3 regions of the Rhodococcus sp. MT28 genome follow, and region 3 is predicted to be linked to each of the others. Evidence: riboswitches for the same ligand, from Rfam matches in the RefSeq annotation. Region 3 holds a riboswitch; each other region holds the start of a gene.
The links. A riboswitch is a leader RNA that binds a small molecule or an ion and turns the genes downstream of it on or off. The one in region 3 is predicted to bind S-adenosylmethionine.
Positions count from the first base shown of each region.

Region 1: it holds a riboswitch for S-adenosylmethionine, as region 3 does, so the genes downstream of both, AC1Q6C_RS22630 (aminotransferase class V-fold PLP-dependent enzyme) here and AC1Q6C_RS20525 (bifunctional o-acetylhomoserine/o-acetylserine sulfhydrylase) in region 3, are expected to answer to the same signal.
Region 2: it holds a riboswitch for S-adenosylmethionine, as region 3 does, so the genes downstream of both, AC1Q6C_RS03315 (FAD/NAD(P)-binding protein) here and AC1Q6C_RS20525 (bifunctional o-acetylhomoserine/o-acetylserine sulfhydrylase) in region 3, are expected to answer to the same signal.

Region 1 is NZ_JBXAFD010000006.1:21,854-32,477, forward strand. It holds gene AC1Q6C_RS22605 (purine-cytosine permease family protein) at 1-713, shown strand, start outside; gene AC1Q6C_RS22610 (hydantoinase/oxoprolinase N-terminal domain-containing protein) at 744-2,324, shown strand; gene AC1Q6C_RS22615 (S-methyl thiohydantoin desulfurase family protein) at 2,321-3,430, shown strand; gene AC1Q6C_RS22620 (DUF917 domain-containing protein) at 3,437-4,495, shown strand; gene AC1Q6C_RS22625 (PucR family transcriptional regulator) at 4,492-6,027, shown strand; SAM riboswitch class IV at 6,088-6,202, shown strand; gene AC1Q6C_RS22630 (aminotransferase class V-fold PLP-dependent enzyme) at 6,256-7,581, shown strand; gene AC1Q6C_RS22635 (LLM class oxidoreductase) at 7,792-8,406, shown strand; gene AC1Q6C_RS22640 (DNA-binding transcriptional regulator) at 8,385-9,263, opposite strand; gene AC1Q6C_RS22645 (alpha/beta hydrolase family protein) at 9,407-10,405, shown strand; gene AC1Q6C_RS22650 (saccharopine dehydrogenase family protein) at 10,398-10,624, shown strand, end outside.
Region 2 is NZ_JBXAFD010000001.1:692,660-703,283, forward strand. It holds gene AC1Q6C_RS03300 (homogentisate 1,2-dioxygenase) at 1-425, shown strand, start outside; gene AC1Q6C_RS03305 (hypothetical protein) at 422-1,291, shown strand; gene fahA (fumarylacetoacetase) at 1,288-2,478, shown strand; SAM riboswitch class I at 2,557-2,650, shown strand; gene AC1Q6C_RS03315 (FAD/NAD(P)-binding protein) at 2,655-4,547, shown strand; gene AC1Q6C_RS03320 (ATP-dependent Clp protease ATP-binding subunit) at 4,597-7,020, opposite strand; gene AC1Q6C_RS03325 (Rv2253 family sensor-like surface protein) at 7,135-7,650, opposite strand; gene AC1Q6C_RS03330 (hypothetical protein) at 7,663-8,001, opposite strand; gene AC1Q6C_RS03335 (MFS transporter) at 7,995-8,861, opposite strand; gene AC1Q6C_RS03340 (NAD(P)-dependent oxidoreductase) at 8,858-9,760, opposite strand; gene AC1Q6C_RS03345 (CGNR zinc finger domain-containing protein) at 9,863-10,447, shown strand; gene AC1Q6C_RS03350 (TMEM175 family protein) at 10,444-10,624, opposite strand, start outside.
Region 3 is NZ_JBXAFD010000005.1:154,779-165,402, reverse strand. It holds gene AC1Q6C_RS20540 (exodeoxyribonuclease III) at 1-498, opposite strand, end outside; gene AC1Q6C_RS20535 (MFS transporter) at 535-1,674, opposite strand; gene AC1Q6C_RS20530 (NADP-dependent isocitrate dehydrogenase) at 1,874-3,097, opposite strand; SAM riboswitch class IV at 3,403-3,543, shown strand; gene AC1Q6C_RS20525 (bifunctional o-acetylhomoserine/o-acetylserine sulfhydrylase) at 3,687-5,012, shown strand; gene metX (homoserine O-acetyltransferase MetX) at 5,009-6,145, shown strand; gene AC1Q6C_RS20515 (DEAD/DEAH box helicase) at 6,264-8,093, shown strand; gene AC1Q6C_RS20510 (SWIM zinc finger family protein) at 8,093-8,668, shown strand; gene AC1Q6C_RS20505 (DUF3017 domain-containing protein) at 8,674-8,958, opposite strand; gene AC1Q6C_RS20500 (bifunctional methylenetetrahydrofolate dehydrogenase/methenyltetrahydrofolate cyclohydrolase) at 8,964-9,821, opposite strand; gene AC1Q6C_RS20495 (GNAT family N-acetyltransferase) at 9,886-10,365, shown strand; gene AC1Q6C_RS20490 (DUF1905 domain-containing protein) at 10,398-10,624, shown strand, end outside.

The DNA.
Region 1 (10,624 bases), on a different contig from region 3:
TTGCCGGAGCAGTGATCACACCTGACATGACGCGCTTCAACCGCACGGCAGGCGATGTCGTGAAGCAGACGCTCGTCGGAATAACGTTGGGCGAATACGTGATCGGGCTGACCGGTGTTCTTCTTGCCCATGCCGTTCGCAGTTCCGACATCGCCACGATCATTCTCTCGTCGGTCGGTTGGGTCGGCGTTCTGATCATCGTTCTCGGCACCTTCAAGATCAACGACTGGAACCTGTACAGCTCGGGGCTCGGCGTCGTGAACTTCATCGACGTCGTGTTCGGTCGACGGATCAATCGCGCCGTCGTCACCGCTGTGGTCGGCATCACCGGTTCGGTCCTCGCGGCTGCCGGAATCCTCAACTCGTTCACCGACTTCCTGATCCTGTTGGGCGTCGGATTCCCGCCGATCGCCGGGATCATGGTGGCGGAATACTTCATCGTCAAGACATGGCGCAAGGATCTGGAGGAGAGTCGAGCTGCGGGTACCCTCCCGAACTCGGCACCCACTTGGGTACCGGCCACGCTGGTGATCTGGATCGTCTCGGCGCTGATCGGTCATTACAGCACCTTCGGCCTGCCGTCGATCAACGCGGTGGCCTCGGCCTTCGTTCTCTACGTCGTCGCGGGTCGACTCGGCCTGATTCGCGGAGTCGGACGCACCGCCACCGAAGCGCCGCAAGAGACTTCGGGAAAATCTGCGCTCACGCACTAGCACGGCACACACTGTAGAAGGGAGTTCGCGATGCGAATCGGAATCGACGTCGGTGGTACGAACACCGATGCGGTCCTGATGGACGGGACCACCGTCATCGGGCATGTCAAACACTCGACCAGCAAGGACATCACCGGCGGAATCGGCGGAGCTCTGACGGCGCTGCAGCAGCAGTACTCGTTCTCTCCCAGCGCTGTTCAAGCAGTGATGATCGGCACGACGCACTTTCTCAACGCTCTCATCGAGCAACGCGGACTTGCACCGACAGCGGCTCTGCGATTGGGGCTTCCGGCGACCGCGGCGCTTCCGCCGATGGTGGGGTGGCCGCGAGACCTGGTCTCCGCTGTGCAAGGAAGGCGCTACCTCGCTCACGGTGGGCACGAGTTCGACGGTCGTCGTATTTCGTCGCTGGACCCCGACGAGATTCGCCGCCATGCCGCCGATATGGCTCGCAGCGGTACTCGTTCGGTCGCAATATCTTCGGTGTTCTCTCCGGTCAATCTCGAATGCGAAGCGGCCGCCGCGGAGATCGTGCGTGAGGAACTCGGCCCGGACGTCGCAATTTCGCTCTCGCACGAGATCGGTCGAGTGGGTCTACTTCAGCGGGAGAACGCGACCATCATCAATGCTGCGCTGCGCGAGCTCGCCGATCACATCGTCGACGGTCTTGCCCGATCTTTGGTCGAGCACGGCATTGTCGCGCCGCTGTACCTGAGCCAGAACGACGGAACCTTGATGGACATCGAGTACGCGAGGCGTTATCCGGTGGCGACTTTCGCTTCGGGGCCGACCAACTCCATGCGAGGCGCCGCTGTGCTGTCCGGTCTGGCCAGCTGTGCGGTGATCGACATCGGAGGTACCACTACCGACGTGGGCGTATTGACCAACGGTTTCCCGCGAGAAGCCACCACGGAGGTGACGGTCGCCGGGGTACGGACCAATTTCCGTATGCCGGACGTCTTCTCGATCGGTATCGGTGGTGGTTCGCTGGTGGATGCAGACGGACTCACAGTCGGACCCGAATCTGTGGGATACGAATTGGGTTCACGGGCACTCGTATTCGGCGGTGACACGTTGACGGCCACCGACATAGCCGTCGCGGCAGGCTTGGCCGACGTCGGAGATCGCAGTGCGGTGGCGCACCTCGACCGCGGCCTGGTGTCGACGGCACTCGACCGGATCTCGCGCCGAGTCGCCGACGCCGTGGAACAGATGCGGACCACGTCGGATCCACTTCCCGTTGTGGCGGTTGGCGGGGGATCGGTACTGCTGGAGCGTGAACTCCCGGGCCTGGGAACGGTGATTCGTCCTGAGCGCTTCGATGTTGCCAATGCGATCGGCGCTGCGATCGCGCAGGTCAGTGGTGAGGTAGATCGAGTCGAAGCGGTGCGGGACGGGCACCGGCAGGTTTTTGCCGACGATGCTCGCCAGGAGGCGATCGATCGGGCAGTCGCCGCAGGCGCACGGCCCGAGTCGGTGCAGATCGTGGAGTTCGACGAGGTCCCGATTCCGTATCTGCCGGGCAACGCAACACGTATTCGAGTGAAGGCAGTCGGTGACTTGGCACTTCACAGTGGTTTGGTCTCCACCGGTCAGGAGGGCTCACGATGAGTTGGACACTACGAACGGCGGATCTCGACGACCTCGCCAGGGGCGCAGCCTTGTTGGGCACCGGCGGCGGGGGAGATCCGTTCGTCGGCAAGATGTTGGTCACGCAGGCGCTCGGTGAGGCCGGTGAAATCACGATTCTGGATCCGGAGGAGCTCGACGACGACGCGTGGGTGATCCCCGTCGCGCAGATGGGTGCACCGACCGTCGTGGTCGAGAAGATGCCGCGCGGAACCGAACCCGAGCTGGCGCTGATCACATTGGAGAAGCACACGGGGCGAACTGCAGATGCCACGATGCCGATGGAGTGCGGCGGGATCAATTCGATGATTCCGTTGCTGGTGGCAGCGCGGCGCGGACTGCCGGTTGTCGACGCCGACGGGATGGGACGAGCCTTTCCTCAGCTCGAGATGGAAACCTTCTCGGTGTACGGGATTTCGGCGAGTCCGCTCGCCATGGCGAACGAGCACGACGAGGTGGCGATCTTCGACACCGGAAGTGACAACAGCAGATTGGAGGGCCTCGCCCGCGGGGTGACGTCGAGGTTCGGTGGGATGGCGCACATCGCGCAGTACTCGATGACGGGTGCAGATGTGAAGCGGACGGCGATCCCACGGACTCTGTCGTTGGCCATGACCATCGGCCGGTCCATCAGACTTTCACGTGAGCAGCGGGTGGACCCGGTGCGGGCGCTTGTCGACAGTCTCGCCGACACGCTCTACGGATACGGGCGAGTTCTCTTTCACGGCAAGGTGATCGATGTCGACAGGCGAACCGATGAGGGGTTCGCTCGCGGTTCGGTGCGGATCGCCGGCGTCGGAGACGAAGAGCTGGAAGTTCAGTTCCAGAACGAAAATCTGATCGCCGTCCAATCCGGAGTGATGGTGGCGATCGTGCCAGACCTGATCTGCATCGTCGAGGCCGATACCGCCGAACCCATCACCACCGAGGGCTTGCGGTACGGGCAGCGCGTTGCGGTCATCGGGATCGCGACCCCACCCATCATGAGAACCCCGGAGGCACTGGCGGTCTTCGGCCCGGCTAGCTTCGGGCTCGATCGCCCGTTCCTGCCGGTGGAGACACTCGAGCAACCTGTACTGGCAGAATAGCGAGCCGTGAGCAGGCTGCACGCGGTCCGGGAGGCCGACCTCGACGCGATCGCAGCGGGGGCGGTGGTCCTGGGCTGCGGCGGGGGCGGCGATCCACGCTTGTTCGTGGAATTGCTGCGTCCACTGATGACGTCTACTTCGGTGGAGGTCATCGCGCCGGACCAGTTGCCGGAGGAGGCATTGGTGATGCCGGTGGGAATCGTCGGATCGGCCCTGGCTTTGGAGGAGCAATTGCCCTCCGGGCGTGAGTTCGCAGATACTGCAGCAGCTTTGACGCGCTGGACCGGGAAGCGTCCGACCGCGGTGATGACTTTCGAAGGCGGTGGACTCAACGCTCTCTCCGGCATTGCGGCGGCGTTGGCGTTGGGAATTCCCGTGGTCGACGCGGACCTGCTGGGTCGAGCGATGCCGCGGCTCGATCACTTCTCTCTCGCCGCAGCCGGGTTGGAATTGTGCCCGGTCACACTCGCCCAGCCCGGCGGCCTCATTACCGTCGTCGACGGAGTGGATGTGCTCGGCGCCGAGGTAGCAGTGCGGTCGTTGATCGGGAGAACCAGCGGTTGGGGCGCTCTGGCGATCGCGTCGATCGATGCGCGGACGGTGCAGGAGGCGTGCATTCCGGGAACTCTCTCCCGAGCACACGAACTGGGTCAGCACATCGGGGCACTGGGCAGTTGGCAGGAGATCGCGGAAAGCTCCGGGGCCCTGGTAATGGGGACTGGCCGGGTGCGTGCGGTCCGTCGTAGTCGTCCGGACACCGGCGATCGTCGGGGCAGCGTGATTCTCGAACACGATTCTGCGGTGATACGAGTCGAATTCGAGAGTGAGTTCCTGACCGTCGCGTTGGACGGCGAGATGATTGCAACGTGCCCGGACATCGTGACGTTGCTCGACGTGCGGACCGGCGCCTTCGTCTCGTGTGAATCCGTGCACCAGGGGCACGATGTGGCCGTGTTGGTTCTTCCCGGTCCACAGTGGTGGGCGGAAAAAGTGGGCAGATTGAAAGTTGTCGGCCCGCGGGCATTCGGGATCGACCACGACGCAGTGCTGATGGAGGCGCGATGAGCGCGAGTGTTTCGGCGTTGCTGAACAACCCGGCCTTTGTCGGGCTGTATCGACTTGCCGGGGAGGGTGATCCCGTCGTGACGACAGTGGGAGCACTCACCGGGGAATCGGCACAGTCGGCCGAGGCCGTGTCGGGTGCGGCGAGTTCAGGATCAGTTCTGGTGATTCTCGATCGAATCGACATCGGGGAGTGGAGATTCGACGCTCTCCTTCGGCGCACAGCGGCGACCGGCTGCCAGGTGGTCGCTGTGCACAGCGCTGCGGCGGAGGATGCGAATCTCTCGTTGCTTGCCGATCGGCTCGGACTGGTGGTGCTCGGAGTATCCGACCCGTGGCAGTTCAGCGTGGATCTTCGTGATCTTCTCTCGAATTCGCGGGCGGTGATGGCCGACGCAGTACTGCGGGCGACACACGCGGGCCAACGAGCCGGAGGAAGCGTCGAGAATCTTCTGTCGGTGCTACTGAACACCTTTCAGCGTTCATTCTTTCTCCTGGACACGTCCGGACGTCCGATGACCGGCGCCGACCTGTTGTCAGACGCTGATCGAGCAGCTGCCGGTATGTTGTCGGGTCGCGGGGCGCCCACCACGGTCGAATTGGACTCCGGCGCGGTCCTGATTGCGTGCCCGGTGATGTCCGGCGCAGCCCGAGAGCCCTGGCTGGCGGTGCTGCTCCCGGTGCGTCAAAGCGTCGAAGAGGCTTCTCTCTCAGTGGTTCTCGACGTGGCCTCGTTGGCTGCCGGGCACCGACTGGCCGTTGCGCGCATGGTCGACGAGCGTGAAGCGCGCCGGCGTAGCGCGTTGCTCGGTGAACTGATCGACACGTCAGCAGACGCCACACCCGGACTGCTCCGGCGCGCACTCGACGCGGGTTGGATGCTGGACGGATGGCACATCGGCATCAAAGTCCTGGCGGTCGGTGAGGTCGACCTGGTGGCAAGACGCAGCGAGGTTGCAGATGCTCTCGCCGCCGAGGGAATCGACGCCAATGTCGTGGAACAGGCTGACGGCTGGGCGGCGTGGACGACTCTGCCAGGTGAGCCGCGACCGGAGGCGATCACCAGGATCGCCGAGTGCATCCGTGCAGCTCAGGCCAGGTTGGAACCCACGATGGAGACCTGGGTAGGTGTGGGACGCGCACACGACGGCCCGGCCGGAATCGGTTCGTCCCTGTCGGAGGCCGGGGATGCCGCTCGGCTCGCCGGTTCCCGATCTCAAACAGGTCGATTCCTGCACGTGGACCGCCTCGGGCTGGCGCAGTTGCTGCTGGCGTGGACGCGAACCGACACCTTCCAGCCTGCGGCCGCAGCATTGCTCGCACCGCTACGCGATTCCAATGGAGAGTTGCTCGAGACTCTGTCGACGTACCTCGACGAAGAATCGTCTCTGGCTCACACCGCAACCCGAATGGGGTTGCACCGCAACACCGTATCGAGTCGGATCGATAGAATTCAGCGCCTTCTCTCGGTGGATCTCGCAGATCCGGAAACGAGACTCGCGCTCCACCTTGCTTGCCGGACCATCGCGCCCTGACGGAGATCTTCGCGGCTTCGTCTTGACAAGCACGGGAGGTTCCTGCCATCCTCGTTGCCAGGTCACGAGTACCAGTGTTCAGCCCCGGCTTGCTGGTCGGCAACCCTCCTCCGCGGTGGGGTGCTCCGGGTGACGACCCGGCTGCGTTCGAAAACGAATGCGGCAAGCGCGGACTCTTCCGGGGCCATCTCCCGACGAACGAGTCCTTGAACGTGAGGATTGTCTTCGATGACTGCTGTATTGAGTGCCGACACCTGCTGCACCACCGCGATTGCCAAGGTTTCGGGTGCCGACCTGCAGGTTCCATTGGTTCAGGGTGGCGAATGCTCCTACGCCAACTTCGACTACGCCGCGAGTGCGCCGGCATTGGCCCAGGTCACCGACCGTATCGCCGAGTTGCTGCCGACATACGCCAGCGTCCACCGCGGTGCCGGCTACGCGTCCCGGATCTCCACGCTCACCTACGAGAACGCTCGTGAATCCGTTGCTCGTTTCGTGAACTGTGCCGACGATCAGGTTGTCGTCTTCACCCGGAACACCACCGATTCGCTGAACCTGCTTGCGCAGTGCGTCCCCGGCAGCACCGTCGTCCTCGACGTCGAGCATCACGCAAACCTGTTGCCGTGGAACGACGCTCGTATCGTCACCGCCGCAGACACCATCGAAGAAACGATCGAGCGTCTGATCGGTGAACTGTGCACCAAGCCTGCCGCGCTGCTCGCAATCACCGGGGCCTCCAACGTGACCGGTGAGATCCTGCCGATTGCACGTTTGGCTGACATCGCTCACCGTTGCGGCGCACGTATCCTCGTCGACGCTGCTCAGTTGGCTCCCCACCGTCGCATCGACCTGCAGGAATGCGGCGTCGACTACGTAGCGTTCTCGGGCCACAAGCTGTACGCGCCCTTCGGCGCCGGCGTTCTCGTCGGCCGCCGTGACTGGCTCGACGAAGCTCAGCCGTACCTCGCCGGCGGCGGCGCCGTGCGTGAGGTGACCATCGCGTCCACCGAGTGGGCTTGCGCGCCCGCACGCCACGAGGCGGGTTCCCCCAACGTGCTCGGTGCGGCTGCCATCGCGACCGCCTGCGAAACCCTGCACGCCCTGGACTTCGACGTGATCGCCGAGCATGAGAAGGCGCTCACCGCCCAGCTCACTGACGGCTTGTCCGCCATCGAGGGCGTCTCACTCGTGCGACTGTGGAACGACGCTCCTGACGCCGTCGGAATCGTCACCTTCACCGTTGACGGATTCGAAGCGGGCGAGATCGCCGCATTCCTCTCCGCCGAGCACGGCATCGGAGTTCGCGACGGTCGCTTCTGCGCACATCCGGTACTCGCGCGCCTCGGCCTCTCCGGCGGTGCAGTTCGCGCCAGCCTCGGCCTCGGTAGCAGCTCGGACGACGTGACGCGGTTGGTCGACGCCGTGAACATCCTGGTTTCGAATCAGCGTGATTGGAAGTACGCGAAGACGGCAGGTGCGTGGAACCCTGTGCCCGAGACCCGCCCCTTCCTCGGAGCCGCAGACGACAATGCCGGCGCAGCCGAGTGCGTCTGAGCTGAGCTCGGTCCCCGAAAACTCGAACGGACAACTAGCATGGCAGCCATGGCACCAGCGGATTTTCCCGCCACCCCTTCGAGAGTGAGCATCACTCTCGGTCAGTGGTGCCGTCGCCATGTCGATCTGTGCCGCACCTCTTCAGGAATGTGTTCGAGCTGACGATTCGTCTCGCTCATCCCATACTTTTCTGATTTTCGGAGGTCTCACATGTCTTCACTCGCTTCGCATTCTCTGCACGTAGCGGTCGAGTTGACCGGATTCGGTCACCATCCGGCCGCTGAGGGCGCACCCGGCAACCTGCCCATCATCGGCGGCGACTACTGGGTGGACCTCACCGAGGGTGAAAAGGCTCTCGATTTGGCTTCATTCCCTACCAATGTGGTTCGGATTCGCGCTGCGGATCTGCGTGAGGCACAGCTCGAACGCGCACGTATACGCGCTGCCGTCGCCGAAGAAGGACGCGATCCCGACAGCGTCGCAGTGCTGGTCGATCTCGAGATTCTGATCGCGCCGGAGGCTCGCTCCGCTCGTAAGGAGCTTGCGCAGTTGGACAGCGCGTTGACCTCGCCGCGGGTTCCCGTTTCGCTTCATTACGTCGGAACGCCTTCCGGTCTCGGCAGTTTGATCGCCGATATCCGAGCTGCGGAGGTCGCCGACGGCGTTACGTTGCTGCCTCTCGCATTGCCTCGAACGCTCGAGCATCTGGTGGACAGCACCATTCCGTGGCTTCAGGATCGCGGACTTGTCACACCGTCCACCGCAGTCGACGAGGTTCTCGGGCGTTTCGGACTGCCGCCCCGTCAGCGCACGCTTGCATCCTGATCGTCACCGATTGCATCTGCGTACAGGTGGAACAGCGACGGTAATTCGTCGGCACCGTCCACCTGTGCCAGAAGCGTCCAGCACTGCGCAGTGATCGACCGAGCCCTCGTGCCGATCCAGTTGGTGGGCAGTAGTTCCGGCGGCAACAGCGGATCCGGTTCCATGGCTCGCGTGAATTCCGCCGCGAGTTCGATGGTCATCGTGACAGCATCGGTACCCGGACTGTTCTGCAGTTTGTGCAGGCGTGCGGTCGCTACGTCGAGTAGCCGTTCGTATCCGTCAGCGATCTGGTCCAGTGGCCACAACTGCGCGGCAATCTTCACGGGGTCTTCGAGAGTGCCCACTTTCAGATCTCGAGTGGTGAGAGAAGACAGGTGCTGTTCGACGTCGAGTTCGGCGGCCGCATCGCGAATATACGGTTCCCAGGCGTGCGGCGAGACGTACAGACCGCCCTGGACGAGCGCGCCGCCGAGATAAACGACCCTGGTGCGCAGCGCATCTCGCGCTTTCCGTGACGACTCCGGAATTGCGAATCCGGCCAGGTGCCAATACCCGTCCCACGGCGTCACAGTGTCGCGGTCTTGTCGATAGGCCAGCCGAACGAATTCGACGTCGGGTTCCATCTCGCGCAGGGCTTTCGGCGTTGCTCGTAGCGTGGCCTGCCGCCCGCGACCTTCCTGAGTGAACTTCCCCTCGGTGACCAACCGCTTGATGCACAGCCGAACCTGTTGATCAGTTTTGCCGAGGGCGTCGGCGGTGGCATAAAGGGTGCGTCCGTCGACAGTTCCGTCCGTGCGCAGTAGTCCCTCGATCAAGATCCTCGTGGGTACATCGACGTCCCTGTCGGTCATCGCCATGTCCTTTCCTCACTTCTCGACATCTTCGCCCACAACTGTACTATCGAATGCAATACGATCGTTTCAAATTCGTACGTTAGGGCGGGAAGATGGCAGCGGAATCGATGAGCGAGGGCAAGAGTAAGCCTCGTTTACGCAGGTGGATGGTTACTTCCCTGGCGGTGGTCGTTGTTCTGATCGCGACTCTGGTGGGCTGGACGCTGTACCAGAACACCTATGACATCCGTGAGGAAAAAGTGACGATCACCGGGGGATCGGTGCCGCTCCAGGGAGTCCTTGCACTGCCGGAACACGGTGACGGTCCCTTCGGGCTCGTGGTTTTCGTCCACGGAGACGGCCCGGTCGATGCAACACATGAGACGTTCTATCGACCGGTGTGGGAGGCGTTCGCAAAGGCGGGGTACGCGTCACTCTCCTGGGACAAGCCGGGGGTGAATGGGGCACCGGGCAATTGGCTCGACCAGAGCATGGACGATCGCGCGGCAGAAACGGAAGCGGCAATCGAGTGGGCGCGGGGACGTTCGGATATCGATCCGTCTCGGATCGGTCTGTGGGGTGCAAGCCAGGCAGGGTGGGTGATGCCCAAGGTGGTGAACCTCGACCCGGACGTAGCGTTCGTCATTGCCGTGGGTCCCGCGATCAACTGGCTCCAACAAGGCGAATTCAATACCCTAGCCGAACTTTCCGAGAGAAATGCGTCGGCCGACGAGTTCGAGAAAGCGCGGGTCGATCGTGCGAAGAACTTGGATCAGTTGGCCCGTGATGCATCGTTCGACGATCTCGTGGCCTCCGGCGAGGCCGACGGTCTCACCGAAGACCGGTGGAACTTCATCCGAAAGAACTACCTCTCGGATGCGCGAGCCGATCTCGAAACCGTGAAGGTTCCGGTGCTCTTGATCATCGGCGGACAAGACGTCAACGTCGACGTGGCTGATACCGAAAGGGTGTATCGCGAATTGTTGGACACTCCAGGGCAATTGGTGGTCAAGAAGTACCCCGACGCTACGCATTCGATCGTGGACAAGGATCTCGAAGACTCGGAAGTGAGGTCCGCTCTGGTGGCCGTCCTTGCTCCCCGTTCGATCTTCGCTCCCGGCTATCTAGCGGATCAGACTGCATTTTTGGAGGGAATTCATGGCTGACGGAATCACGGTTGTCGCACTGGGTGGTGCCGGTGCCATGGGCTCGGCAGCAGTTCGTCTGGCCGCAACATTGCCGGGAATCGGCAAGGTAGTAGTCGCGGATCGCGATATCGATGCTGCGAAGCGTCTTTCAGTTGAACTGGCGCAGGCGTCAGCGGAAGTCGAGGCGCGCAGCATCGACGTCACGGACGGTCGCACGCTACGTGAATTGCTTGACGG
Region 2 (10,624 bases), on a different contig from region 3:
TCTCCGACTACGAGCCGATCACGGGCCGTGTTCACCAACCGCCGCCGGCGCACCAGGCGTTCGAGGGGAACAACTTCGTGATCTGCAACTTCGTTCCGCGCAAGGTCGACTACCACCCCCTGTCGATCCCGGTGCCGTACTACCACTCGAACGTCGACTCGGACGAGATCATGTTCTACTGCGGCGGTGACTACGAGGCGCGCAAGGGTTCCGGCATCGGACAGGGTTCGATATCGATTCATCCCGGCGGCCACGCCCACGGACCACAACCCGGCGCCTACGAGCGGAGCATCGGCGCCGAGTTCTTCGACGAGCTCGCCGTGATGGTCGATACGTTCCGGCCCCTCGAATTGGGTGAGGGAGCCCTGGCCTGCGAGGACGAAGCGTACGCCTGGAGTTGGGCAGGGCGGGGGCCTCGGCAATGACGATCATCTCCCCACTCCTGCGTGGCCTGTGCGACGACGCAGCACTCTTCCCACCCGGCAATGCTCCTCTCGCCGAGGCAATTCCGGCCCACGTCGCCTACCTGCAGGCGGATTACGACGCACTGGTCGGGCCTTTCGTTTTTCCCGCGCCGCGACTGGGCGAACTGGCTGCGTACGTTTCAGCGGACAGCCCGGTGACGCTGAGCCTGACCGTGCCGGCCGGCCCATCCGATACGGCGGCCGCACTCTCGAACGCGCTCGTCATCCCTGGTGTTCACGTCGCCGCCGTCGAGGTGGGAATTCCTGACGGGTTGCACGCCGATGCGGCCTTCGAGGAACTCTCTCGTGTCCATGCCGCTCATCCCGACGTCGACATTTTTGTCGAGGTGCCTCGAGGTGATCGGCGCGCGGGCTATCTCACAGCTCTCGAAACTGCCGGGCATTCCGCAAAGTTTCGCACCGGCGGGATTGTCGCCGAGGCGTACCCGAACGAGGAAGAGCTCGCCGATGCGGTGATATCCGTTGTCCGAGCGAATATCCCGTTCAAGGCGACTGCGGGACTGCACCACGGTGTGCGCAACACCGATCCGGAAACAGGCTTCGAGCAACACGGCTTCCTCAACATCATGGTGGCCGTCGACGCGGCGAGGCGGGGCGCCGATCGTTCGGAAATTGTTGCTGCACTGTCTCAGCGCGATGGAAAATCGATCGCGCAAGCCCTGGCCGACCTCACCGAGGACGAGGCCGGCGAGGTGCGTCGCCGATTCCTCTCGTTCGGTACCTGCAGCATCTCGGACCCTCTGACCGAGCTGGAAGGCCTCGGGTTGATCGTCCGCTCCGACAAAACCGAAGGAACTCTCGTATGACTGTCACGACCATCGACATTCCCGCCGACTCACTGTTCGGTCTCGACAATCTGCCGTACGGGGTCTTCTCCCCCGCGGGAGGGTTACCGCGTGTCGGTGTGCGCGTCGCCGAATCGGTGGTCGATCTCGCAGCGACACTAGGTGATTCCGTCTTCTCCGAACCGACTCTGAACGCGTTCATGGCTCAGGGACGAGATCAGTGGGTATCGGTGCGAAACCGGATCACGGAGCTCGTGACTAGCGAAATAGACTCGAATGCAGTGTTTTCCGTTGATTCGGTGACAATGCATTTGCCGATCGCAGTGGCCGATTACGTCGACTTCTACGCCTCGGAGAATCACGCAACCAACCTCGGGCGGTTGTTCCGCCCGGACGCAGCCCCCTTGATGCCGAACTGGAAGCATCTTCCCGTCGGATACCACGGGCGCTCGAGCACCGTCGTCGTCTCCGGCACCGACATCGTTCGTCCCTGCGGACAGCGGAAGGCACCCGATCAGGAAAGCCCGGACTTCGGACCGTCCCGGCGCCTCGACATCGAAGCCGAGATGGGGTTCATCGTCGGAACTCCCTCGAAGATGGGCGATTCCATCACCCCGGACGAATTTGCCGAGTACGTCTTCGGCGCCGTCGTCGTGAACGACTGGTCTGCCCGAGACATCCAGGCGTGGGAGTACGTGCCCCTCGGTCCGAACCTGGGGAAGAGTTTCGCGACCTCCATCTCACCGTGGGTCGTACCCTTGCTCGCTCTCGAAGCAGCCCGAATCGACACTCCGGTGCAGGATCCCGAACCGCTTTCCTATCTGCGTGGTGAAGAGAAGTGGGGGCTGGACATCGACCTGGCCGTCGAATGGAACGGTCACGTCGTCTCCCGGCCGCCCTACGCCCAGATGTACTGGTCGCCTGCGCAGATGCTCGCGCACACCACCATCAACGGCGCAGCAGCGAGTACCGGCGATCTCTTCGCGTCCGGAACCATTTCCGGACCGGACAAAGATCAGCGCGGCGCCTTCATCGAGCTGACGTGGGGCGGCAAGGAACCCGTAGCTGTGGGCTCCGAGACCCGTACCTTTCTCGAAGACGGCGACACCATCGCCATCTCAGCCACCGCTCCCGGCGCCGGCGGATCACGAATCGGCTTCGGGGATGTTCACGCTCGGATCCTGCCTGCAACGCAAACCGAAAGATAGTGATTGACAACTGTTTGATTCACGCTGATCTGATGTCCGGAATTCCTTGCCTCACGATTCTCCGAAGATAAGCTGGACTAACCATCCAGAGCGATCGAGAGTCCTGGCTCCGTGACGTCGCAGCAACCCCCTCTGCTGAGGTGCGGGTGCTTTCTGCCAGGTCCGATGGAGGACTCGTGCCAGGCGATCGACCCCGTACCTCAGTGGGGACAGCAGCTGTCATCGTGATCGTGGGTGGTGGACCCCGCGGGACCGGCGTACTCGAGCGGATCCTCGCTCACGAATCGGTGAACGCCGATCCCACACCGATCGACATTCACGTTGTCGACCCGTATCCGGCAGGCGCCGGCCGTATTTGGCGAGGCAGCCAGGCGCCGCTTCTGTGGATGAATTCGACAACAGCGGACGTCACGATGTTCACCGACGAGACCACCGCCGTGATCGGCCCGGTGCTGCCGGGTCCGACCCTCGCGGAATGGGTCGCCGAGCGCTCGGCTGAGCTTGCCGAATTCCCAGAAATCGCAGCAGAAGTTCCGACGATCACCCCGTCGTCGTTTGCATCGAGGTCACTGCAGAGCCGATACCTGAACTGGGTGTTCGAGACTGCAGTCGACTCCGCGCCAGCGCACGTCGACGTTCGAGTTCATCGACGATCCGTGGTCGACATCGTGAACGTCGGCGAGACACAGACGGTTCATCTGGACGACGGAGCTGTCATCGACGCGACGACCGTCCTTCTCGCACAAGGGCACCCCGATGCGTTGCCTGCCCCACGTGAAACCGCGCTGACCAGCTTCGCGTCCGATCACGGGTTGACGTATGTGGGTCCGGGCTACACTGCCGACCTCGACGCCGATGTCATTCCCGAAGGCGAACCGGTTCTGATCGCCGGACTCGGGCTGGCTTTCGTCGACTGGATGGTTCTCCTCGCCGAGAGCCGTGGCGGCATCTTCGAACGCGGTGAAGACGGCATCCTCACTTACGCTCCCTCGGGTCGGGAACCCCTGTTGTATGCCGGATCTCGTCGCGGAGTGCCGTATCACTCCAAGATTTCGTACTCGATCGCTGACGCACGGCCACCGCTACCGCGGTTCTTCACCGCTGATCTCGTTCCCGGCGACGGACCGTTGGATTTCCGAAACGACATCTGGCCCTTGGCGTCGAAAGAACTGGCAGGCGCCCACTATCACGAGCTGTTCGCATCTCACCCGGATCGGACAGTGGGCACCTGGGAGGAGTTCGACGCCGAATTCGCCTCGCTGGCCTGGGGATCGCCTCGATTGCATGAACTGGTCGAGAACGCAGTCCCGAAGCCGGAAGACCGTATCGATCTCGAGCGGCTGAACCGCCCACTCGGCGGTGAGCGCTACGACGGGCTTGCCGAGGTCCAATCCCGGATCACCGAATACATCTCGGCAGATGTCGCGCGGAGGTCGGACCCGTATTTCAGCGCCGACGCGGCTGTCTTCTCAGCGCTGCTGTCGACGTACATGACCGTCGGAGAATTGTTGCGGCGCGGCAGAATCCCGGCCGAATCCGTCGCCAAGGACGTCGAGGGTTGGCTTCATTCGTTCTTCAGCTTCATCGCCAGTGGTCCGCCACCCGAGCGACTGGAACAGTTGATCGCCCTCAACGAGGCGGGCATCGTCCAGTTCCTCGGGCCGGATTCGGTGTTCTCCACCGAGATCGACCCGGCAACGGGGGCTGGGATCTTTGTCGCGCGCAGTGCGTCGCACACCGACATCGTGGCCGCGAACACCCTCGTCGAAGCACGCTTGCCGGTTGCGTCCATCAGCGCGAGCGGTGACTTGCTCCTGCGGACGCTTCACCGTCGGGGCGAGGCAGTCGAACTACGTGCCACCGCCGACAGTTCGGCGAAGCTCGCGGTCGACGGCACGTCACGAATTCTTCTTCAGGACAACACTGCTCATCCTCGCCGCTTCGCCGCAGGGCCGTGGGTTGCAGGCCACAACTGGTCGGCGGCTTTCCCTCGTCCCCGTACCAATGCAGGGTTCTTCCGGCATAACGATGCCCTGGCGGCGGAGATTTTGGGCGCTACGCGCCTGTGAGCGGTTAGGGAGTCCTGGGACTCCCTAACCGCTCACAGGGGGCTGTCCCCTAGCTGAACACCAACTCACCCTCGTCAACCGCGACGGTGATACTGCCGCCCTCTTCGAGGAGATCGTCGAGCAGCATGTCGGCGATCTTGTCGTCGACCACACGCTGAATCGAACGACGCAACGGGCGAGCCCCGAACTCGGGTTGATGCCCGTGCTCGGCGATCCAGTCCACCGCGTCGGCAGTGAACTCGATCTCGATGCCCTTGGACTGCAGCCGCTTCCGGCTGTCGTCGAGCAGCAGATCAGTAATCCGGTGCAGTTGCTCGGTGTCGAGCTTGCGGAAGATCACGATCTCGTCGATACGGTTGAGGAACTCCGGCCGCATCGATTCGCGCAACCTGGCCATCACGCGGTCGCGCAGTGGCTTCTCCGCCGACTCTGCGTCACCCGTGGTGAAGCCGAGTCCACCGGACTTGCTCGAGATGATGTCCGAGCCGAGGTTGCTGGTCATGATCACGACGGTGTTCTTGAAGTCCACCGTCCGACCCTGACCGTCGGTCAGACGGCCGTCGTCGAGCACCTGGAGCAAGGTGTTGAACACGTCCGGGTGTGCCTTCTCGATCTCGTCGAGCAGGATCACCGAGTACGGGTTACGACGCACCTGTTCCGTGAGCTGTCCGGCCTCGCCGTAGCCGACGTATCCGGGAGGAGCACCGACCAATCGGCTGACCGTGTGCCTCTCACCGAACTCACTCATGTCGAAGCGCAGCATCTTGTTCTCGTCTCCGAAGAGTGTGGCAGCCAGAGCTTTTGCGAGCTCCGTCTTGCCGACGCCAGTGGGTCCGAGGAACAGGAAGCTACCGACGGGACGATCCGGATCGCTCATACCGGTACGGCTACGACGCACGGCACGCGCGATTGCGCGAACGGCGTCATCTTGCCCGATGACACGACCGTGCAGTTCCTCTTCCAGACGGCGCAGGCGATCTTTCTCTGCCTGAGTCATCTGGCTTGCCGGAATACCCGTTGCGCGAGCGACAACTTCGGCGATTTGTTCAGCGGTCACGTCCGGCGTTTCCTCGGAAGGAACCGAGGATCCTGCCTTCTCGAGACGCTTTGCGACGCCGTTGATCTCGTCACGCAGGGTCGACGCCTTCTCATACAACTCGTCGGCGACGGCTTTTTCCTTGTCGCTCTCGAGCTGCTCGAGACGCTGCTGCAGCGCAGCGGTGTCTACCGTGGCCGTCTTCAAGCGAAGCCTGGCGCCGGCCTGATCGATCAGGTCGATTGCCTTGTCCGGCAAGAACCTGTCGCCGATGTAACGTGCCGACAGCTCCACCGCAGCGGTGATCGCCTCGTCGGTGTAGTGCACCTTGTGGTGATCCTCGTACCGACTGCGCAGTCCGCTCAAGATCGCGATTGCGTCCTCGATCGACGGCTCTCCGACCTGTACGGGCTGGAAGCGCCGCTCGAGCGCGGGATCCTTCTCGATGTTCTTGCGGTATTCGTCGAGCGTGGTGGCGCCGACGATGTGCAGTTCACCGCGAGCGAGCTTGGGCTTGAGGATGTTTCCGGCGTCCATCGCACCGTCTGCGCCGCCTCCGGCACCGGCGATGGTGTGCATCTCGTCGATGAAGACGATCAGCTCGTCCTTGTGTGCGGTGATCTCGTCGATCACCTTGGTCAGCCGTTCCTCGAAGTCACCGCGGTAACGGGTACCCGAGACCATGCTCGAGAGTTCGAGCTGGACGATCTTCTTGCCCACCAACGATTCCGGGACATCCCCGTCGACGATGCGCTGGGCGAGACCTTCGACGATGGCAGTCTTGCCGACGCCGGCCTCACCCACCAGGACCGGGTTGTTCTTGGTGCGGCGGGAGAGGATCTCGATGGTCTGTTCGATCTCGTCGGCGCGGCCGATCACCGGATCGACGCCGCCGTTGCGGGCGCGATCGGTGAGATCGATGCCGTACTTGTCGAGCGTCGGTGTGGTGGACTCGTCTTCGACTGGACCGGCTGCGGGATTCTGAACCGCTGCCTGCAGCTTCTCCGGCGTGATGCCGGCCGAAGCGAGCAGACGACCCGGAACATGATCGGGGTCACCGGCCAGGGCGATGAAGAGATGTTCGGGGTCGATGTACGTCGATCCCAGGGCTCGGGCCAGTTGATGAGCCTCGAGTAGAGCGGTTTTCACGGCACTGCTGAGCGCAGGAGCAGAGTAGGCCCCCTGCTCACGGCCTTGTGGCAGCCGCAGGTCGACGGCGTCGACCACGGATTTCGGGTCGGCTCCGGCGCGCTGCATGAGCGTGCGGACCGGATCCTGCTCCGCCATGACGCGGAGAACGTGCAGTGCATCGAGATCCGAATCACCGCGAGCAGCCGCTACACGTGCAGCGTCAGCCATGAGTTGCTGGGTGGCCCTGCTCATGAGCCGGGAAATATCGATGCGACCGGGACCCTCGGGCCCGAAGAATGCTGGCATTCCGAAGCCTCCTTGCAGAAAGTTGAGCGTTACTGACTCAATTAACGTGCATGGGGCTCGATCAATTCCCGCGGCCTCAGATTTGTTTCAACACCTTCGGGCCACAGATCGTTCTCAACTACCGAAGGATCCGGTAGATCGACCGACCGGGTACGCCTCGACGTGCATGATCACCGATCCCTCGCAGGGACCACTCGCGATGTCGGTACGCCACGAACCTTTCAGACTGCCATCGGGCTGAGGTGTGTAATACGCCTCGGAGTGCGCCGGTGCCCACACCTTGGGCACGCCTTCCCCCTGGTAGCAATCCCACTCCCAGTCATAGGGGTGCACCCAACTGGTTCCGTCCCAGGTGTATCGCGCAGGCTGCGGCAACGTCGGATTGGCGGGAGCCGGACCGCCGACCACTGTGGCGATACAGACTCCGCTCGAGCAATCCGTCTCGAACGTGTATGTATCGGAGAAATCCGGCTCCCACTGGCTGGCGGCCAGACTTGTGCCCGTCTTGGTCGCGGCAAAACGCTTGAGCGAGTAATCACCGGACCAATTCGCATCCGCAGCCCCCGCGGGCATCGCTCCGGCGACAAACCACGTAGCAACGAGAGCAACCACCAACAATGACTTCCGCATGCGTGAAGTGAATCACAAGCTATGTCCGAATTGTCGGATACTGACCACAAGAACACCGACGACGATCAGCACCAGCGAAACCAACGGCAACGCTCCCGCACCCCTGTCCGCCAAGATCAGCCCGCCTACGACGCCGCCCGCTGCGATCGCCGAATTGAAGATCGTCACGAAAACCGATTGCGCAGTGTCCACAGCGTCGCCCGTCGTATCCGCGAGCGCCGTCTGAAGGAGAGTGGGAGCGCCTCCGAATGCCACACCCCACGCCGCAACGCTGAGTGCGATCACAGCGAAGCTGTCACCGCCGACGCCCAACGCCGTCAAAGCTGCGGCAAAGACCACCAAGCTCAGCACGGTGAGACTTCGAAGGGCCCGGTCGACAAACACCCCGACCACACCGATGCCCACGAAGGCGAAAAGTCCGAACACGAACAAGACGATTCCCAACCGATCGCCGAAACCGATGCGATCCAGAACGCCGCCAGATACGTGTACACGATGTTGTGCGCGAGGATCCACAAGAACGCGACAAACAGAATCGGTCGTACGCCAGGCAGGACCAGGACTTTCCGCACCGGCAGCTGCCGATCCGCTTGTTGCCCGGGAAAGTCCGGCATCACCGTGAGTATCCACGCGACCAGAAGTAGCGCAGCAACCGACATCACGGCGAAGACGACGCGCCAATCGGCCAGGGTCCCGAGCCACGCCCCCATCGGAACGCCGATTGCCAACGCGATCGGCTGTCCGACGGAGGCAACCGCAACGGCCCGCCCCTGCAGGTGAGGGGGCGACATCCTGCGTGCGTACCCGGCAAGCAACCCCCACACCACACCTGCCGCCATACCGGCCAGAAACCGAACACCCAAGGTGAGAACAAGATTCGACGAAAGCGCTGTCACCAGATTGAAGACACCGAACCCCAGAATCGCCGACACCAGGACAGCACGCCGTCGCAATCCTCGGGTCAATGCGATCAGTGGTACCGCCCCGACGACGGAACCCAATGCGTATGCGGTGACCAATTGCCCTGCGCCGGAGACTGATACGGACAACCCTGACCCGATCTGCACCAGTAGTCCGGCCGGCATGGTTTCGGTTGTGATCGCTATGAAGCCTGCCATTGCGAGTGCCGACAACCCGGCCAGCGGTAGTGTCCGGACGGAATCGGTCTCCGCCAGTGCCGAAGTCGCCGTCCCGTCCGAGTTCGAGCTCACCTCGTCGGTGTTTCGGGACTGCCTTCACCCGACTGGCCGGAACGGACCAGTTCTGCAATAGACGCCCAGTCCATCTCGCCCTGACCGTTCGCCAGAGCCTGAGCGAGCACGCCTCGAAGTACGCCACCGAACGGCAAATCCAGATCGACGCTGTCGGCGGCGTCGAGCGCAAGCCTCAAATCCTTGAGGCCCAGAGCTGTGGTGAATCCTGCAGGCTCGTACTGACGCGTCGCGACGAGGTTTCCGTAGCTGGAGTAGACCGGCCCCGGGAAGATCGTCGAGGTCAGCAGTTCTACGAGTTGGCTTCCGTCTACACCTGACCTCTCCCCCAATGTGATTGCCTCGCCCAAGGATTGAATCGCGGCGAGGATGAGGTAATTGCCGATGATCTTGACGATGTTGGCCTGCTCCGGACGCTCACCTTGTGGCCACGTGCGAGCACCGATGACGTCGAGGAAGGGTTGCACTCGCTCGAGGAGGGAACTGTCGCCGGCGGCGATGATGTTCAACTGGCCAGCCTGAGCAACAGAAACGCGTCCGAACACCGGCGCCGCGATGTACCCGATGCCGTACTCGGCGTGCAGTGCGGCGGCGCGCTTGGCAAGGTCGACGCTGACGGTGGCCATGTTGACGTGCACGGTTCCACTCGGAACGGATGCGAGGACGGCGGGATCCAGAATGGCCGAAGACACGGCCGAATCATCTGCCAACATCGACAGCACAACACCGGACTGGAATGCCTCGGCAACGGTTTTCGCGCCGATCGCCCCTTCCTCGACCAGTTCGGCTACCGCTTCAGGGCTGCGATTCCACACCGTCACGTCGAAGCCTGCGCCCAGTAGATTTCGAGCGATGGGACGACCCATCGCGCCCAAGCCGACCACGGAAACAGAAGTCATGGATTTCCCTCTCGAAAGTGCTGAACCATCTAAGACGGTTCAAGACTCTCACACGGGTACAGTTGCTGTCGAACCGGTTGAGATGGTTCGCCACGAAGGAGGATGAAAGTGAACGAAGCAGGAGCTGATCAATCCGCTCGGGACGTGTTTCGACTCGACAACGACACGCTCGCCTTCCGCTTCACCGCCACCCTCACCAATCGGAACGGCTCGAGGTTCGAACGACTCACGAGCCCGCAGCGACTCGAATTATGGTTACGCGCCAACGATCTGATGGACGCCCCCGCAACCGCGACAGAAGACGACCTCCTCGGCGCGCAGAATTTACGTGAGGCCATTCATCGCATCGGAACCGCCGTATGCGAGGACCGCCGCGTCTCACGCGCCGATGTCGGGATCGTCAACACCGCATCCGAACTCGGTGATGCCCACCTCGTCCTCGAGAGTGGCCGGGCCCTCTGGAAATCAGCCGGAGACAATCCGATCCGCGACGCTTTGTCGATAGTGGCTGCCGACGCGATCGCGGTGCTCGGTGGAGCCGACCGGGACCGCGTCAAAGCCTGCCAGGGCGACGGGTGCACCGGCCTCTACGTCGACACCAGTCGCGGCAACAACCGACGCTGGTGCTCGATGAACATCTGCGGAAACAAAGCCAAGAAATCCGCGATGACCGCTCGCACCGACTAGCTCATCTCACCTTCACCGCGACTCCATTTCGCCGCCACTCGGTTCCACAGCTTCTCGATCGGCGTCGACAGCAGGAGAAGAAACAGCGGGAAGTACGACGTCACCGGAACGAGCACACTGACGAGCAGCGCCACCACCATGATCAGGAAAGTGACGATTTCAGCGGTGAAATGCGGC
Region 3 (10,624 bases):
GACCACCACGTGACGATCGGCAGCCTCGGCCGCCGCAGCGGTGGTAGCGAGGTGAACTGCGAAGGACGCCATGAACCGCTCCTTCTCCTCCTGCTTCGGCGTGAGCGCCTCACCGGAGGGCAGGTACAGGCTCGCGACGGTCAGATCGGCGAAGTCGGCTTCGATGTATCGACCGGCGTCGAGAAACTCGTCGTCCCCGTGACCGATCCGCACCGCGTCAGGTTCCGTGCGTGAGAGCACCGCGACTCCGTTGCGTCCCTTCGCGGACGGCTCGGCGGAGACGAGGAACCATCCGTTGCCGAGCGCTGGTTCGAGAGTCTCGCGAAGCTGATCGTCCGACGCACGCGTTTCCTGAAGGCAGATGAAATCCGCCGACGTCTTCTCCAGCCAGTCGAGCATGCCCTTGCGGGCAGCTGCTCGAACGCCGTTGACGTTCACGGACGTGATGGTGTGGGGCGCAAGAATGTGGGAGTCAGCAGTTTGTGGCACGGCAAGCACCGTAGCCGATTCCACCGACGCGGATGGGCGCCCAGGTCAGCGCGCGGCCCTACGCTGCAGAATCACCGCTACCGCCAGCACGACGAGACCCGCGACGGCCAGCAACGACCCCACCGCTGCCGGCGCGGTGTACCCGTAACCGGCTGCGATGACGACGCCGCCGATCCACGCTCCGAAGGCGTTGGCGATGTTGAGTGCGGCGTGATTGAGAGACGCGGCCAAGGTCTGAGCATCCTCGGCGACATCCATCAACCGTGTCTGGAGGCCAGGCACCATCGACGACCCGGCGAGCCCGATGAGGAAGACGAAGATCAGTGCCGTGTACGGATTGCGCACGGCCATCACGAAGACCGCGAGGATCACAACGAGGGATCCCATCGACAGGAACAAGCCCTTCATCAGTGCGCGATCCGCGAGGTATCCACCGACGAAGTTGCCGGCCACCATGCCCAGTCCGTACAGCATGAGTGCGAGGGGAATGAACGAAGCGCCAAGCCCGGACACGTCGGTGAGAGTCGTACTGATGTAGGTGTAGACGGCAAACATCCCGCCGAATCCGACCATGCCCACGATCAAGGTCATCCACACCTGAACGCGGCCCAGTGCCCCGAGTTCGGTGATCGGATTCGTCACCGGCATACCGTCCAACCGCGGAATCCAGACGAACAGCGAAGCAACCGTTGCCACTCCGATCACCGCAACCAAGGCAAAGGCGCTGCGCCAGCCGAGTGCCTGGCCGATCCAGGCCGCGACCGGCACACCGATCACGTTGGCCACGGAAAGACCCATCATCACCATCGCGACGGCCTTCGCGCGTTTTCCCGGTTCGGCCAGGTGAGCTGCGACCAGTGCGGCGACTCCGAAGTAGGCGCCGTGCGGCAATCCGGCGACGAAGCGGGCCATCATCAGCGTCGTGTACGAGGGCGCGAAAACCGAAGCGGCATTGCCGACGGTGAACGCGACCATGAGTGCGATCAACAGGGTGCGGCGCGGAACCCGTGCGGTGAGTGCAGCGATCAGTGGAGCACCGACGACAACCCCGAGCGCGTATGCCGAGATCACGTGGCCCGCGATGGGTTCCGAGACACCGAGCCCGGTTGCCATTTCCGGGAGCAATCCCATGGCGACGAACTCGGTGGTGCCGATACCGAAACCGCCGAGGGCAAGAGCGAGCATCGCCGGACCTCTGGCGGAACGAACCCCGGGTGTCGAGGTGTCAGAAAGGGAGAGGGTAGACGAAGTCACTGATCAATTGTGGTCTCACACCTGGTTGAACTTCCAAGTGAGAGCGGGTGAGTTCACTCACTTGAGACCGCGAACACAAATGGGACGCCCGGTTTCCCAGACGTCCCATTTGACAGGTGAAGCGGTGAATCTACTTCGCGGCCATGGCCTTCTGCAGGTTCACGTCGAGCGCGCCGAGGAACTCCTCGGTGGTCAGGTAGCCCTGATCGCCGCCGACCAGCATCGAGAGGTCCTTGGTCATCTGGCCGCTTTCGACGGTCTTGATGACAACGTCTTCGAGCGCCTGCGCGAAGCCGATGACCTCAGGGGCGCTGTCGAGCTTGCCACGATGCTCGAGCCCGCGGGTCCACGCGAAGATGGACGCGATCGGGTTGGTCGAGGTGGGCTTGCCCTGCTGGTGCTGACGGTAGTGACGCGTCACGGTGCCGTGAGCAGCCTCTGCCTCACAGGTCTTTCCGTCCGGTGTCAGCAGAACCGACGTCATGAGGCCGAGCGAACCGAAGCCCTGGGCCACGGTGTCGGACTGGACGTCGCCGTCGTAGTTCTTGCATGCCCAGACGTATCCGCCCTCCCACTTGAGTGCGGAAGCGACCATGTCGTCGATGAGGCGGTGCTCGTAGGTCAGACCTGCAGCATCGAACTCAGCCTTGAACTCGGTCTCGTAGACGTGCTGGAAGATGTCCTTGAAGGCACCGTCGTACGCCTTGAGAATGGTGTTCTTGGTGGACAGGTACACCGGGTAGTTCTGCTGCAGTCCGTAGGTGAGCGACGCGCGAGCGAAGTCACGGATGGACGTGGTGAAGTTGTACTGCCCCTGGACGACGCCGCCCTCTTCGGGGAAGTTGACCAGTTCGTGCTCGATCGGTGCGCTGCCGTCCTCAGGCGTGTAGGTGATCATCACCTTGCCGGGGCCGGGGACCTTGAAGTCTGTGGCGCGGTACTGGTCGCCGAATGCGTGACGGCCGATGATGATCGGCTTGGTCCAGCCCGGAACGAGTCGCGGAACGTTGGAGATGATGATCGGTGCGCGGAAGATCGTGCCGCCGAGAATGTTGCGGATCGTTCCGTTCGGGGAACGCCACATCTTCTTGAGACCGAATTCCTCGACACGTGCCTCGTCCGGCGTGATCGTGGCGCATTTGACGCCGACGCCGTGCTTCTGGATCGCGTGCGCTGCGTCGATGGTGACCTGGTCGTCGGTCTCGTCGCGGTACTCGATACCGAGGTCGTAGTACTCGAGGTTCACATCGAGATACGGATGGATCAACTTGTCTTTGATGAACTGCCAGATAATGCGCGTCATCTCATCGCCGTCGAGTTCGACGACGGTGCCCTCAACCTTGATTTTGGACATGGGTGCTTCGCGTCCTCCTAGGAAGTTTCCCTGGTTACACGGTTGCGGTCACACTTTGTGAGTGGGTCCGCGAACGGTTCGATTATCAAACCTAGACGGTGTGGACTGATCTCGGGAGATGAGTCCCAAACAAGACAAGCGTACTGCTAACCCGTGAGGCCGCAACCGGCAGGTCCACTCATCGGTCTCTACTCGCGAGTAACTTTTGCCTGCTAGTGGGCTGCGTCGCCCTGCCTCGCGTGCGGTTGCGGCTCACATTTCGCCCCGTGTCAGGACTGCGCTCACTTCCCGGTAGAATCCGACTTGGTCATGAGTGCCAGCGTCAAGCCCCGGCTCGCTGGACGGCAACCCTCCAACCGCGGTGGGGTGCCCCGGGTGATGACCAGGTTTCCCGACGTGGATCTGCTCGCGCAGTTCCACCGCAATTCGGGTGACAAGCGCGGGTCCGACAGGGACGGACCCCAGACCGGGCCGAGCCCCACGGAGGTATTTCAGTATGTGTCGCACTTGTAGATAGACCCCAGCACGGGGCGGCGATCATTCGCCCCCGTCCGACATCTATCCGTCAGACCACTGGAGTGAACAGATCATGACCGACAACACAGCCGACGCCGCAGCAACTTCGGATCCGACCGCCAACTGGTCGTTCGAGACCAAGCAGGTGCACGCCGGACAAACAGCGGACACCGCCACAAATGCGCGCGCTCTGCCGATCTACCAGACCACCAGCTACGTCTTCGACAGCACCGATCACGCTGCTGCACTGTTCGGCCTCGCCGAGCCGGGCAACATCTACACGCGGATCATGAATCCCACACAAGACGCCGTCGAGCAGCGCATCGCTGCCCTCGAAGGCGGAGTCGCCGCACTCCTCCTCTCCTCGGGTCAGGCCGCCGAGACCATCGCGATCCTCAACATCGCCGAGGCCGGCGACCACATCGTCTCCAGCCCGTACCTGTACGGCGGCACGTACAACCTCCTGCATTACACCCTTCGTAAGCTGGGCATCGAAGTCACGTTCGTCGAGGATCCCGACAATCTCGAGCAGTGGCGCGAAGCCATTCGCCCGAACACGAAGGCGTTCTACGGCGAAACGATCGCCAATCCGAAGAACCACATCCTCGACCTACCCGGTATCTCGTCACTGGCCCACGAGAACGGTCTTCCGTTGATCGTGGACAACACAGTCGCGACGCCGTACCTGCTTCGCCCACTCGAACACGGCGCCGACATCGTCGTTCACTCCGCCACCAAATACCTTGGTGGACACGGCACCGCGATCGCCGGCGTCATCGTCGACGGTGGCACTTTCGACTGGACGCAGGGTCGCCACACGAACTTCACGACGCCTGATCCCAGCTACCACGGCGTCACCTTCGCGGACCTCGGCGCGCCGGCGTTCGCACTCAAGGCCCGCGTCCAACTGCTGCGCGATCTCGGTTCCGCCGTGGCGCCGTTCAACGCGTTCCTCATCGCGCAGGGTATCGAAACCTTGAGCCTGCGCATCGAGCGCCACGTATCCAATGCACAGAAGGTCGCCGAATTCCTCGACGGTCACGTCGAGGTGGCCTCCGTTTCCTACGCGGGACTTCCCTCCTCGCCATGGTTCGAACGTGGAAAGCAGCTGACGCCCAAGGGAACCGGCGCCATCGTCACCTTCGAGCTGCCCGGCGGTATCGATGCGGGCAAGACATTCGTCAACGCCCTGACGCTGCACAGCCACGTCGCCAACATCGGTGACGTTCGCTCACTCGTCATCCACCCCGCGTCGACGACACACTCGCAGCTCACCCCCGAAGAGCAGCTCGCCTCCGGTGTCACACCCGGGCTCGTCCGCCTCGCGGTCGGCATCGAAGGAATCGACGACATCCTCGCCGATCTCACCGTCGGCCTGGCAGCGGTGGCAAACTCGTGACCGTGAACGAATTGGAGCCCAGGATCGACCTCCTGCCCCCACCCGACGGCCAGGTGGGGTTCGTCGACATCGGTGCCTTGGAACTCGAGAGCGGCGCGGTGCTCCCATCGGTTTCGCTCGCCGTTCAGCGGTGGGGTGAGCTTTCCCCGAACCGCGACAACGTCGTACTCGTCGAGCACGCACTGACCGGAGACTCACACGTCACCGGACCGATCTCCGCGAATCAGCCCTCCCCCGGCTGGTGGAACGGGATGGTCGGCCCCGGCGAACCGATCGACACCGGCGAATGGTGCGTCATCGCAACCAATGTCCTCGGTGGTTGTCGCGGCACGACCGGTCCCAGTTCGCCGGCCGACGACGGCAAGCCGTGGGGCAGCAGGTTCCCGGAGATCTCCATCCGGGATCAGATCGCGGCGGAGAAGAAGCTCGTCGATCTCCTCGGGATCGACCAGTTGGCCTCGGTAGTCGGCGGATCCATGGGGGGCATGCGCACCCTCGAATGGGCAGTTACCTACCCGGACGGCATTCGCTCCGCGTTGGTTCTCGCAACCGGTTCACGGGCCACTGCAGATCAGATCGGCACCCAGACGACGCAGATCGCTGCCATCGTCTCCGATCCGGATTGGCAGGGCGGTGACTACCACGGAACAGGGCGGGCACCTCGCACCGGACTCGGCATCGCCCGTCGCATCGCGCACCTGACGTACCGCACCGAGTCCGAACTGGACGCGCGCTTCGAGAACTCCGCTCAGAACGACGAAAATCCTTGGAACGGTGGACGATACGCCGTACAGAGTTACCTGGAACATCAGGCAGACAAGCTGGTCGACCGCTTCGACCCGAGCACGTACGTCCTCCTGACCGAGGCCATGAACCGGCACGACATCGGTCGTGGACGCGGCGGTGTTGCGGCGGCGTTGGCATCGATCACGGCACCGGTCGTGGTGGGCGGCGTCGACTCGGATCGGCTGTATCCCCTTCGCTTGCAGGAGGAGATCGCCGACGGAATTTCCACGTGCAGCGGCCTCGAGATTCTCAAGTCCAAGGACGGCCACGACGGCTTCCTGACGGAGGCGGACGCCGTCGCCGGACTGCTTCGCCGAACGATGGAGTTCGCACGTACGGCTCGCTGATTCGGCACAGAGCCACGTTTTCAGGATTCGTCAATGTCGGGAAAACCACAGCTGATCTGCGGGTTTTCCCGACATTCTCATTGGCGAACGTGAGCCGGCGCGGCTAGCATCGGCGAACGTGAATCAGCCATGCTCGACGCGCCTGCAGGCTACGTACATTCCCGAGCACATGTCCTTCGCGTTCTGGGGTGACGCAGACCCGGCAGCGCGGCTGTCGGCACTGGGGATGCCGACCGGGTCGCCGGGCGTGTGCAGGCTTGCGATCCCGGTCGACGAGTCGATCACAGCAACCGACGTCGGAGCGCAACTGCTCGACCTCACCACCGCGATCGACGCGTTCCACAACCTCGATGCTGGTCGCGGCGACCTCGGATCGTCGCTGCTCGCGTGGAAGCGCGTCATCGACACCGGCGCACATGACATTCCGACCGCAGCGCATGCCGCTATCGAGCGCGACGACACGAAGATCCGAAGCGCCGAGTCCACGGTGCGGTTGTTCACGGATGCGCGTACAGCCGTGGACAGCCTTCGCCGAGCAAAGATTCAGGCGACTCTTCGCCCGTATCAAATGCAGGGAGTTGCCTGGCTGACGGCTCTGTCGGGTTCGGGTGGTGGGATCTTGGCCGACGAGATGGGTTTGGGTAAGACACTGCAAGCGATTTCGATGATCGCGATCCGCGCCGGCGACGGTCCGCATCTGGTTGTGTGTCCCACCTCGGTGATAGGAAACTGGCGCCGCGAGATCGAGCGATTCGCTCCGCATCTGCCACTGCACGTTCATCACGGGGCCGCCCGTGCACTTCCCACTCGTATCCCCGCCGGCACTACGGTTCTGACCAGCTACAGCGTCTTGCGTTCCGACGCAGCCCAATTGGCCCCGGCCCATTGGAGTTCAGTGGTCTTCGACGAGGCGCAACAGATCAAGAACCCCGCTTCCCTCGCCGCGAAAGCAGCAATGCAGTTGTCGGCGGACGTCAAGGTAGCGATGACCGGCACGCCGGTGGAGAACCGCCTCGAAGAATTGTGGTCACTCTTTCGCGTCGCCAACCCCGACGTCCTCGGAACTCGCGCACGGTTTCGTCAACGCTTTGCCGTCCCGATCGAATCCGGTCGATCGGCCACCGCGGCGACCAGACTTGCCGCGGTGATCGATCCTTTCATTCTGCGCAGAACCAAAGACATAGTGGCCAAGGATCTTCCGCCCAAACAGTTCTCCACGGTCTCGTGCACTCTGACGTCGGAACAGGCGCGCATCTACCGGTCGGCAGTTGCCGATGCGTTCGACTCCGGATTGGGCACGGGAATCGCCCGGCGTGGCAACATCCTTGCGCTTCTGACCACTCTCAAGCAGGTATGCAATCACCCGGCGCAGGTCACCGGCGATACGGACGACCTCTACGGAAGATCCGGAAAGCTCGACCGCGCAACGGAAATGATCGCCGAGATCGTCGACGACGGCGATCGCGCGCTGATATTCACGCAGTACCGGACGATGGGCGAGATGCTCTCGCGACACCTGGGAGCCGAACTGGGAATCGGCGCCGTGCCTTTCCTCCACGGCGGCCTGAACACCGACAAACGAGACGCGATGGTCGACGCGTTCCAGAACGAGACGGATTCACCACCGGTTCTGATTCTGAGCTTGCGCGCCGCCGGCTTCGGCCTCAACCTCACGCGCGCAAGTCATGTCGTGCACTACGACCGGTGGTGGAACCCAGCCGTCGAGGATCAAGCAACCGACCGGGCACACCGCATCGGCCAGAAACGCACCGTCAACGTCCACACCTTGGTGACGGGCGGTACCGTGGAGGATCACATAGCAGCGATGCACGAGTCCAAACGAGTTGTGGCCGATGCTGTCTCCGGGAACGTCGAGGCCGCGCTGGCCGATCTCCCCGACACCGAACTGCGTGAACTTCTCGAACTCGACGGCGCGGTGATCATCTGATGGCCAACGAATTCGGCGTCACCGCTTGGGGTCGAGCGTGGCTGCGCACGGTGGAGCGGACCGCGGCGTCCGGTCCGAACCCGTCCCTGCCGACGGCTCGCACCCTGGCACGCAACGGTTCCGTGGAGTTCACCGTCGTCTCGTCGGGGACCGTCGTCGCCGAGGTGAGCACCAAGGCAAAAACTTCGTCAGTGACGATTGGTGTCCCGCTCTGGACCAAATCCGAGATCGCTGCAGTGAAGAGCCTTCTCCGTTCGGCTGGAAAGGCGAACAGATCCGTATCCACCGGCGAACTGCCGGACAGCATCGTCACCGAACTGCAGGCTCGAAATATCGCAGTAGCCGTTGATCTTTCGGAGTGCACTGCCAGCTGCGACTGCTCAGGTAGACGCTCGCCGTGCGTTCACCATCTCGCCGCGATCTACGCCCTCGCCGGGCGAATCGACGAGGAACCTGCACTTGCGGTGACGTTACGGAGTGCACCGGTCAAGGCTGGAAAGAAGTCGACATCCGCACATTCACCGGAGTGGATCCCTTTGAGTGATATCGATATTCGCTCGTTCTACGGGGGCTGATCTTCTCAGTCGGTACCGAGCGGATCGATGGTCAGGGCGAGCGTCGCGATCAGCACACCCATAACGCCCATCGCCGCAGTGTCGAAGACCCTTCCACGCACCGCGAGCAACCCCACACGGTTCTCGGGAACGAACCACCGAGCGGCAGCTCCGATGATGACGGCAACACCGAAGACGAGGGCGCCGCGGCGCCACCGGTCGGCCAGCACGAGAACAACCGCTGCCGCGATCACGGCGAGGACCGCGAGCATGGGCAGATTCTTCTTCGCGAGGCCGACCAGTGAGGACATCGGACTCAGGCCTCGGCCAGAACCCGCTCGGCGCGTTCGACCACGTTGGTGATCAGGAACGCGCGGGTCAGCGGTCCGACACCACCGGGGTTGGGTGAGACGAAGCCGGCGACCTCGCTGACGTCGGCTGCGACGTCGCCACGCAGGCCGTCGTCGGTGCGACTGACGCCGACGTCGAGGACCGCCGCTCCAGGCTTGACCATGTCTGCGGTGATGAGGCCGGGAACGCCGGCGGCAGCGACGATGATGTCGGCGCGGCGAACCTCGGCCGCGAGATCGCGGGTACCGGTGTGGCAGAGCGTGACCGTCGCGTTCTCGCTACGACGCGTCAGCAGCAATCCGATCGGGCGACCGACTGTGACGCCTCGTCCGACTACCACCACGTGTGCGCCTGCAATAGGGACCTCGTAGCGGCGCAGGAGATGCAGGATTCCACGCGGGGTGCACGGCAGCGGGGCTTCCTTGCCCAACACCAGTCGACCGAGGTTGACCGGGTGCAAGCCGTCGGCGTCCTTGTCGGGGTCGATGCGCTCGAGGGCTGCGTTCTCGTCAAGGTGCTTGGGAAGCGGCAACTGCACGATGTAGCCGGTGCACTCGGGATTGGCATTGAGCTCGTCGATCGTCGCGTTGAGCTGCTCCTGCGTGATGTCGGCAGGCAGGTCGCGTCGCAAAGAATTGATACCGACCTTGGCGCAGTCGTTGTGCTTGCCGCGCACGTAAGCCGCGGATCCGGGGTCGTCGCCCACCAGGATGGTGCCCAAGCCGGGTGTGATGCCCTCTGCCTTCAGAGCGCTCACCCGCACCTTCAGGTCTTCGAAGATTTCGTCGCGGGTAGCTTTGCCGTCGAGGATCGTTGCAGTCACGGCGACCATTGTTCCAGGTTAGGGTCGATGAGTGACAACGGCTCCGGAACTACGCGGCCCGAGGGTGCTCCTCTCCCCCGTCGCGCCCGATCATCACGCCCGTCTGCGGGCAATTCACCTGCACCCGGACGTCGTGCAGTGGTGGCAAAATCCCGACGACGACTGGCCTACGGCGCCGGAAGCCGGCACCACGCACTACAGCATCTTCCACGGCGACCACCTGATCGGCTTCATCCAGTGGTACGAAGCGGAAGACAATCCTGACTTCCGCCACGCCGGGCTCGACTTGTTCCTCGATCCCGACTTCCACCGCCGAGGGTTCGGTCGCGAATCGATACGGGTGCTGTGTGCCCACCTGATCGACGACCTCGCATTCCACCGTCTGGTCATCGACCCGGAAGTCGACAACTCCGTCGCCATCGCGTGCTACCGATCGGTGGGGTTCAAAGACGTCGGGGTGATGCGCGAGTATTCGCGAGATCGCCATGGTGTGTGGAAGGACGGACTGCTGATGGATCTGCTCGCACGGGAATTCATCCGCTGATCGACTGGGACGAGTTCGAAAGGACCGACATCATGTTGCTGGACAAGGAATTCACGGCCACCCTGCAGAAGAGCGACGCCAAGGGCGGGTGGACTTATGTGATCTGGCCGGAGTCCGCCGAGTTCTTCGGCACCCGCGGCCTGGTCAAGGTACGCGGGACGATCGACGGACATCCGTTCCAGAGTTCGTTCATGGCGTTGGGAGACGGTAACCACAAGCTGCCGGTCAAAGCCGATCTTCGCAAAGCCATCGGCAAGGA